Mariniflexile sp. TRM1-10: one gene and its partner. The protein of the gene in region 1 binds, or shares a complex with, the protein of each later gene. Links are inferred from orthologs where the notes say so. Each region holds a gene or a part of one and is shown on either strand. Other genes may lie near its edges.

Region 1 (3,252 bases):
GAAATAAAAATGTAGGGTTTCCCTTTAAAACATAAAGGGCTTTAAAATTTTAATTAAACAAATGCTCGCCGCTAAAATAGTTAATACAGTTGAAAGAGCGGTAAGGTTTATCCTTAAAATTTATAAGGAAAAACCTGTTTTTTTAGTAAGGTTTTTGGCTATTTTAAAAAGACACCCTAAAAACACTATCTAACCTAAACATACACAAGCACATAGCAATTAAAATAACACCCACCAAATATTATGAGGAAGCCAATCAGGAAATAGAATAAGCAGTCAATCATTATACCATTGACCTGGTGTTCTTGGATATGAGCCTACCGGCATCCCTGGACAGAAAGCTTTTTTCCGGTGATGACCTGGGACTGAAACTAAGGTCGTTGTTCCCTAAGGTGAAGATCATTGTGACCACACATTTGAACAACAATTACTGGCTTATCAATATTTTAAAGATGGTAAAGCCTGATGGTTTGATCCTTAAGAACGAGCTAACCTTCCAGAGTTTGACCAATGGTGTCCTAAACGTGCTCAACGGGATCCCATTTTATAGCAGCCCCGTTTTAAAATTGATTAGGCAACATATATCCAACGATTTTGATCTGGACGATATCGATAGAAAAATGCTGTACCATTTATCGCTGGGAACCAAGACCAAGGAACTGCCCGAGGTGGTGGACTTATCACTGTCCGGGATAGAAAGCCGAAAACGGCGCCTAAACCAAATATTCAATAATGAGAAAAAAACGAACAAAGCACTTTTAAAACTGGCCAAGGAAAACGGCTTTCTTTAGCGCCTAAATAAAGCCACCATAAAAACCAATAAAGCATTAATCTAGACATGCAATAAAAGTAGAACAGAAATTGCTATATAATCTTCCTTACATTTGATAAACTCATTGCAAATGCTGATTCTACTATGTCCCTTCTTTTTAATAAAATTATCTTTTTATTCAAAATATAAATCAGTAAAATAAAATACACCCCACAAAACATGGCACATTTTTCACATAATATGTATCTTTAAAACTGGTAATGCTTTATAAAAATGACAAACTATAAACCAAAAAACAGACTAACCGCGCAAGCCTATATTAATGGTGTTTTAAGTGGCGATCGTGTTATTCTGTCTAGAGCCATTACCATTATAGAAAGTAATCTAGAAAGCGACAAAGCACTTGCCAAAACCATTATTCAAGCTATTTTACCTGCTTCAGGAAATTCTATACGCATTGGCATTACGGGGGTTCCAGGTGTGGGTAAAAGTACATTTATTGAGGCTTTTGGCAAACACCTCATAGCGCAAGACCACAAAGTAGCCGTTTTATCGATAGACCCCAGTAGCCAACGTTCAAAAGGCAGCATTTTGGGTGACAAAACCCGTATGGAAGCGTTGAGTACTTTAGAGCGTGCTTACATTCGACCGTCTGCTTCGGGCGAAACCCTTGGTGGTGTTGCCAATAAAACTGCCGAAAGCATGTTGCTTTGTGAAGCGGCTGGTTACGATGTTATTTTAATTGAAACGGTTGGCGTGGGTCAATCTGAAACCGCTGTACATGGCATGACCGATTTTTTCCTGCTGTTAATGCTTGCCGGTGCTGGCGACGAACTTCAAGGTATTAAACGAGGCATTATGGAAATGGCCGATATGCTGGTTATTAATAAAGCGGATGGTGACAATATTGAAAAAAGCGACATGGCTTGCCAACAATACCAAAATGCATTGCATATTTTTCCACCATCGGAATCTGGCTGGGAAACGGTGGTTACAACGGCATCGTCTACAAAGAACACAGGTATTGATACCGTTTGGAATACCATTCTAAACTACCGGGAATTGGTTACCGCAAATGGTTATTTTATTAAAAACAGGCATCGCCAAAACATTCGTTGGATGTATGACACCATTAACAACGAATTAAAACAGCTCTTTTACGGTTCGGAAGACATTACAAATCAGCTTTCCATTTTAGAAAAAGATGTTATGTCCTCTAAAATATCTCCATTAAAAGCAGCTGAACATGTAATTGAAATGTTTAAAAAGCGACTCTAATAAATTTTAATAAGCATTTATTGAACATGCCATTAAACCTAAGCGCATTAAAGCGAAACAACATCCCTTTATTATTGGCGATTTCCTGTGTGCTCTTCTACTTTGCATTTGCCTATAATTTAGTGCGAACTGACTATATAAAACTGATAATGCTTTATGCGGCTTTGTTCTTTTTATTTTATAAACTGGTACATCTTTTAAAATCACAGATTGCATTTTTAACTTGGTTAGCCTTTATTTTTAGAGCCATTTTTATTTTGGCCATACCAAATCTATCACAAGATTTTTACCGTTTTATTTGGGATGGCAGAATGCTTTTAGAAGGTTTCAACCCTTATTTGCACACCGTAGAGTCGTTTATGAGTATGGGCAAATTCCCTATAGCACAAGCTCAAGAATTGTACAACGGCATGGGCGAACTTAACGCGAGCCACTTTACCAACTACCCGCCTTTAAATCAATTATGTTTTGTTATTGCAGGTTTATTTGCAGGAAAAAGTATTTTAGGTTCGGTGGTGGTGATGCGCTTACTCATTATTGCTGCCGATTTTGGCACGCTCTTTTTTGGAAAAAAGCTATTGGAAAAATTAAATATTCCTGTTTACAACATCTTTTGGTATGTTTTGAATCCGTTTATTATCATAGAACTAACGGGAAATCTCCATTTTGAAGGGGTGATGATTTTCTTTTTAGTTTGGAGTTTGTATTTACTTCATATAGGAAAATGGCAATTTGCTGCCATTACTTTAGGTTTATCCATTTCGGTAAAACTAATTCCTTTACTATTTCTGCCTTTGTTTTTTAAGAGGTTGGTAAAAAGCAAAGAGGTTTCGACTTCGCTTAACCAAAAAACAGATGACAAGATTACTTCGCCATTACCTCCTCCCAACAACGGATTAAGAAAACGAACCCAACTGATTGGTTTTTATAGCATAACACTACTTACAACCGTCTTATTATTTCTTCCTTTTTACTCAAAACAATTCATATATAATTATACAAAAACGGTTGGTTTATGGTTTCAGGATTTTGAATTTAATGCCAGTTTATACTATATAGCTAGAGAAATCGGTTACTTATTTAGAGGATATAATGAAATTGCTGTAATAGGTAAAATCATTCCTATTCTTGTTTTGCTATTTGTGTTGGGCATGACGTTTTTAAGGAAAAATAAAACCAGCGTTCAACTTATTTCGAGTATG
Region 2 (3,337 bases), 1.8 Mb from region 1 along the record:
TATCCGTTTGTAAAAACACATCAAAGAAAAACCCTTATAGAACCTATTATTGAAAAACGATTAGCCGAAACATTAGAACAAAAACGATTAAAGAATGAATAGAAACAGCTTCATATTATTTTTAGTTTTTAGTTTTTTATCTCTGTGCAATACATCCTGTTTAAGCATAGCCAAAGACGTTAAAAGCTGGATAGAAGTTAGCGATATTGAAGACGTTCGAGGTAAATATCATTTTTTAACCGAAGACCAAATAAAAATTTATTTACCAGACACTTTTAAAAAATATTCAAGAGCTGGATACGAAAAGCTTTTAGACTCTTTAGCGAGTAAAAAAAATTACGAACTGGAAATAAAACGCCTGGAGTTTTTACGCAATATGGAAGGCAATTTTCATATCTTTTTTGATGAAGAAACCCGTTCCACCTACACCATTAACACCATGCCGTATATGCCAATGCACAAAGGTGACGCGCAGTATATTTTAGGCATGATTTCCATGAATAACGATAAAATTTCAAGAACAACCGATTTAGAATTTACCAAAATCACCGCAAAATACAGTGCCAATGCCTGTACTCAAATTTTTAAGGCAATCCATAAAATCGAAAACAAAAAAAAACAACTCACAAGTTTCAATTCATCATACATCGTATCTGCAAATAGCAAAACTATTTACATACAATTATTAACAGGTTTTGATGTGAATTTCGACCCGTTTTTACAAAAAATGATATTATAATGTCTAGAAAAAATCTTCAGCATATTAATCTAAAGACCGAAATCGGGAAACCAAAATCAGAAGCTTCTGAAACTTTTGTTACAGCTGAAGGGATTGACATAAAATCAACTTATTCAAAACAAGACATTGAAAATTTAGAACACCTCAACTTTGCTGCTGGCATAACCCCAAACCTTCGCGGACCGTACAGTACCATGTATGTTCAAAAACCATGGACTATTAGGCAATACGCAGGGTTTTCAACTGCTGAAGATAGCAATGCTTTTTACAGACGCAACTTGGGAGCAGGACAAAAAGGACTTTCGGTAGCCTTCGATTTAGCAACACACAGGGGTTACGATAGCGATCATGAGCGTGTTACGGGCGATGTTGGAAAAGCAGGTGTAGCCATAGATTCGGTGGAAGACATGAAACGGCTTTTCGACCAAATTCCACTCGATAAAATGAGTGTCTCCATGACCATGAATGGCGCTGTTTTGCCCATTATGGCATTCTATATAGTGGCAGCACAAGAACAAGACGTTAAAACAGAACAACTTTCCGGCACCATTCAAAATGATATTTTAAAAGAGTTTATGGTGCGTAACACCTATATCTACCCACCTAAACCATCCATGAAAATCATATCGGATATTTTTGAATACACTAGTAAAAATATGCCAAAATTCAATAGCATCAGTATTTCGGGATATCATATGCAAGAAGCTGGTGCCACTTGCGATATTGAATTGGCATACACATTGGCTGATGGCTTAGAATATATAAGAAAAGGGTTAGACGCTGGCATGGATATAGACATGTTCGCCCCTCGCCTTTCGTTCTTTTGGGCCATTGGCATGAATCATTTTATGGAAATTTCCAAAATGCGGGCTGCACGCATGCTATGGGCAAAATTGGTAAAACAATTTCATCCTAAAAACGAAAAATCGTTAGTTTTAAGAACACATTGCCAAACCTCTGGTTGGAGTTTAACAGAACAAGACCCTTTTAATAATATAGCCAGAACCACTATTGAAGCCGCTGCAGCTGCTTTTGGCGGCACGCAAAGTTTACACACCAACGCTCTAGACGAAGCCATTGCGTTACCAACCGATTTTTCGGCACGAATTGCCAGAAACACACAACTTTTTTTACAAGAAGAGACTAAAATCACAAAAACGGTCGACCCCTGGGCGGGCAGTTTTTATGTTGAAAAATTAACCCATGATATTGCCCAAAAAGCATGGGCACTTATTGAAGAAGTTGAAGCACTTGGTGGTATGACCAAAGCTATTGAAGCAGGCATTCCCAAAATGCGTATTGAACAAGCAGCAACAAAAAAACAAGCACGTATTGACTCCAATCAAGATATCATTGTGGGCGTCAATAAGTTTAAACTTAGTAAAGAAGACCCCATAGTAACACTTGAAGTTGATAATGAAACGGTACGCAGACAACAAATTGAGCGTTTAAACACCATTAAAGCTGAAAGAAATTCTGAAAAGGTAAACATAGCCTTATCAAAATTAACAGAAGCGGCTAAATTTTATGTAAATTTGAATAATAAATCTGGGCAAGATTTTACATCTAAACTAAAAGATTCCCAACGTCGTGAGAATGAGAATTTATTAGTTTTAGCTGTTGAAGCAGCTCGAGAACGTGCCACATTAGGAGAAATTAGTGACGCACTTGAAGTGGTATTTGGACGTTATAAAGCTGAAATAAAATCGTTTTCTGGTGTGTATAGCAAAGAAATAAAAAATGACGCCTCGTTTAAAAAGGCACAAGAATTAGCCGATATTTTCGCCAAACAAGAAGGGCGAAGACCCCGTATTATGATTGCTAAAATGGGACAAGACGGTCATGACCGTGGTGCTAAAATAGTTGCTACAGGTTATGCCGATGTCGGTTTTGATGTCGATATTGGTCCCCTTTTTCAAACACCACAAGAAGTCGCAAAACAAGCCATCGAAAATGATGTGCATATTCTAGGTATTTCATCGCAAGCAGCAGGACACAAAACACTTGTACCTCAAGTTATTGGGGAACTTAAAAAATATGGTCGCCATGATATTATGGTTATTGTTGGTGGTGTCATACCAAAACAAGACTACCCATTTTTACTAGATGCAGGTGCCACAGCCATATTTGGCCCAGGTACCAAAATTAGTGATGCAGCCATTGATATTTTAGAGATTTTAATAGAGGCTAAATAAAATGGGGCTGTATAAAAAGTCTAGTTCCATGTCATATTAAGCTTGTCGAAATATTTTAACTTACTGGTAATCAATATCGGTTTCGACAAGCTACCATTGACGTATTTGCTAAACCGCTGTTTTATAGCTAATTGACAAACCAAGTTCTCTTGCCATTTTCATAATGTTCTTTTGTTTATTAAACAAGATCTTCTCCTCATAATCTTTGATTCCCTTCTCTACATATGACAGTCCTTTAACAAATAGCTTCCAATAGAGCTCTGCCAGTTTTCTTGCCATTGCCTTTATTGCCGGTGATGCCCCTTTCTTTGCCCTTATCTTTCTGCCAAAAGCACCCAATGCAATTTTCTTGCTGTTGAGCAGGCTCGTGGCCGCTTGCTTAAATATCAGGCCGGCCTTTGGT

The links.
Region 2: the proteins of meaB (region 1) and scpA are in contact, whole or in part, in a crystal structure (PDB 8DPB), measured with the Methylorubrum extorquens proteins. The link is inferred for Mariniflexile sp. TRM1-10 from one-to-one orthologs. Residues at the interface, in SOR26638.1 of Methylorubrum extorquens: Arg20, Ala21, Ala24, Arg25, Thr28, Ser32, Arg33, Arg34, His37, Thr98, Gly99, Gly100, Ser101, Ile102, Leu103, Lys106, Thr107, Ala110, Ala113, Ile114, Asp115, Arg116, Ala118, Phe119, Ile120, Arg121, Pro122, Pro124; in SOR27001.1 of Methylorubrum extorquens: Glu577, Glu578, Asn579, Asp580, Gly581, Arg582, Arg583, Arg585, His596, Ala604, Ser605, Ala608, Asp609, Gly611, Phe612, Asp613, Val614, Asp615, Ile616, Gly617, Pro618, Leu619, Glu625, Arg628, Gln629, Val631, Glu632, Asn633, Asp634, Glu661.

What each region holds. Positions count from the first base shown.
Region 1 is NZ_CP022985.1:949,938-953,189, forward strand. The notes cover bases 133-3,047. They hold meaB (methylmalonyl Co-A mutase-associated GTPase MeaB), read left to right. Parts: upstream 133-1,045; coding sequence 1,046-2,050; downstream 2,051-3,047. Other genes in these bases: CJ739_RS04385 (DNA-binding response regulator), read left to right, coding at 312-791; CJ739_RS04395 (MptA/MptB family glycosyltransferase), read left to right, coding at 2,077-3,047. Outside these bases: more of CJ739_RS04395, read left to right, coding at 3,048-3,252. UniProt on the Escherichia coli protein: Binds and hydrolyzes GTP. Likely functions as a G-protein chaperone that assists AdoCbl cofactor delivery to the methylmalonyl-CoA mutase (MCM) ScpA and reactivation of the enzyme during catalysis.
Region 2 is NZ_CP022985.1:2,741,130-2,744,466, reverse strand. Bases 337-3,336 are described here. They hold scpA (methylmalonyl-CoA mutase), read left to right. Parts: upstream 337-738; coding sequence 739-2,934; downstream 2,935-3,336. Other genes in these bases: CJ739_RS11665 (IS110 family RNA-guided transposase), read right to left, coding at 3,043-3,336; CJ739_RS11675 (hypothetical protein), read left to right, coding at 337-739. In the rest of the region: CJ739_RS11680 (methylmalonyl-CoA mutase subunit beta), read left to right, coding at 1-102; more of CJ739_RS11675, read left to right, coding at 95-336; more of CJ739_RS11665, read right to left, coding at 3,337-3,337. UniProt on the Escherichia coli protein: Catalyzes the interconversion of succinyl-CoA and methylmalonyl-CoA. Could be part of a pathway that converts succinate to propionate.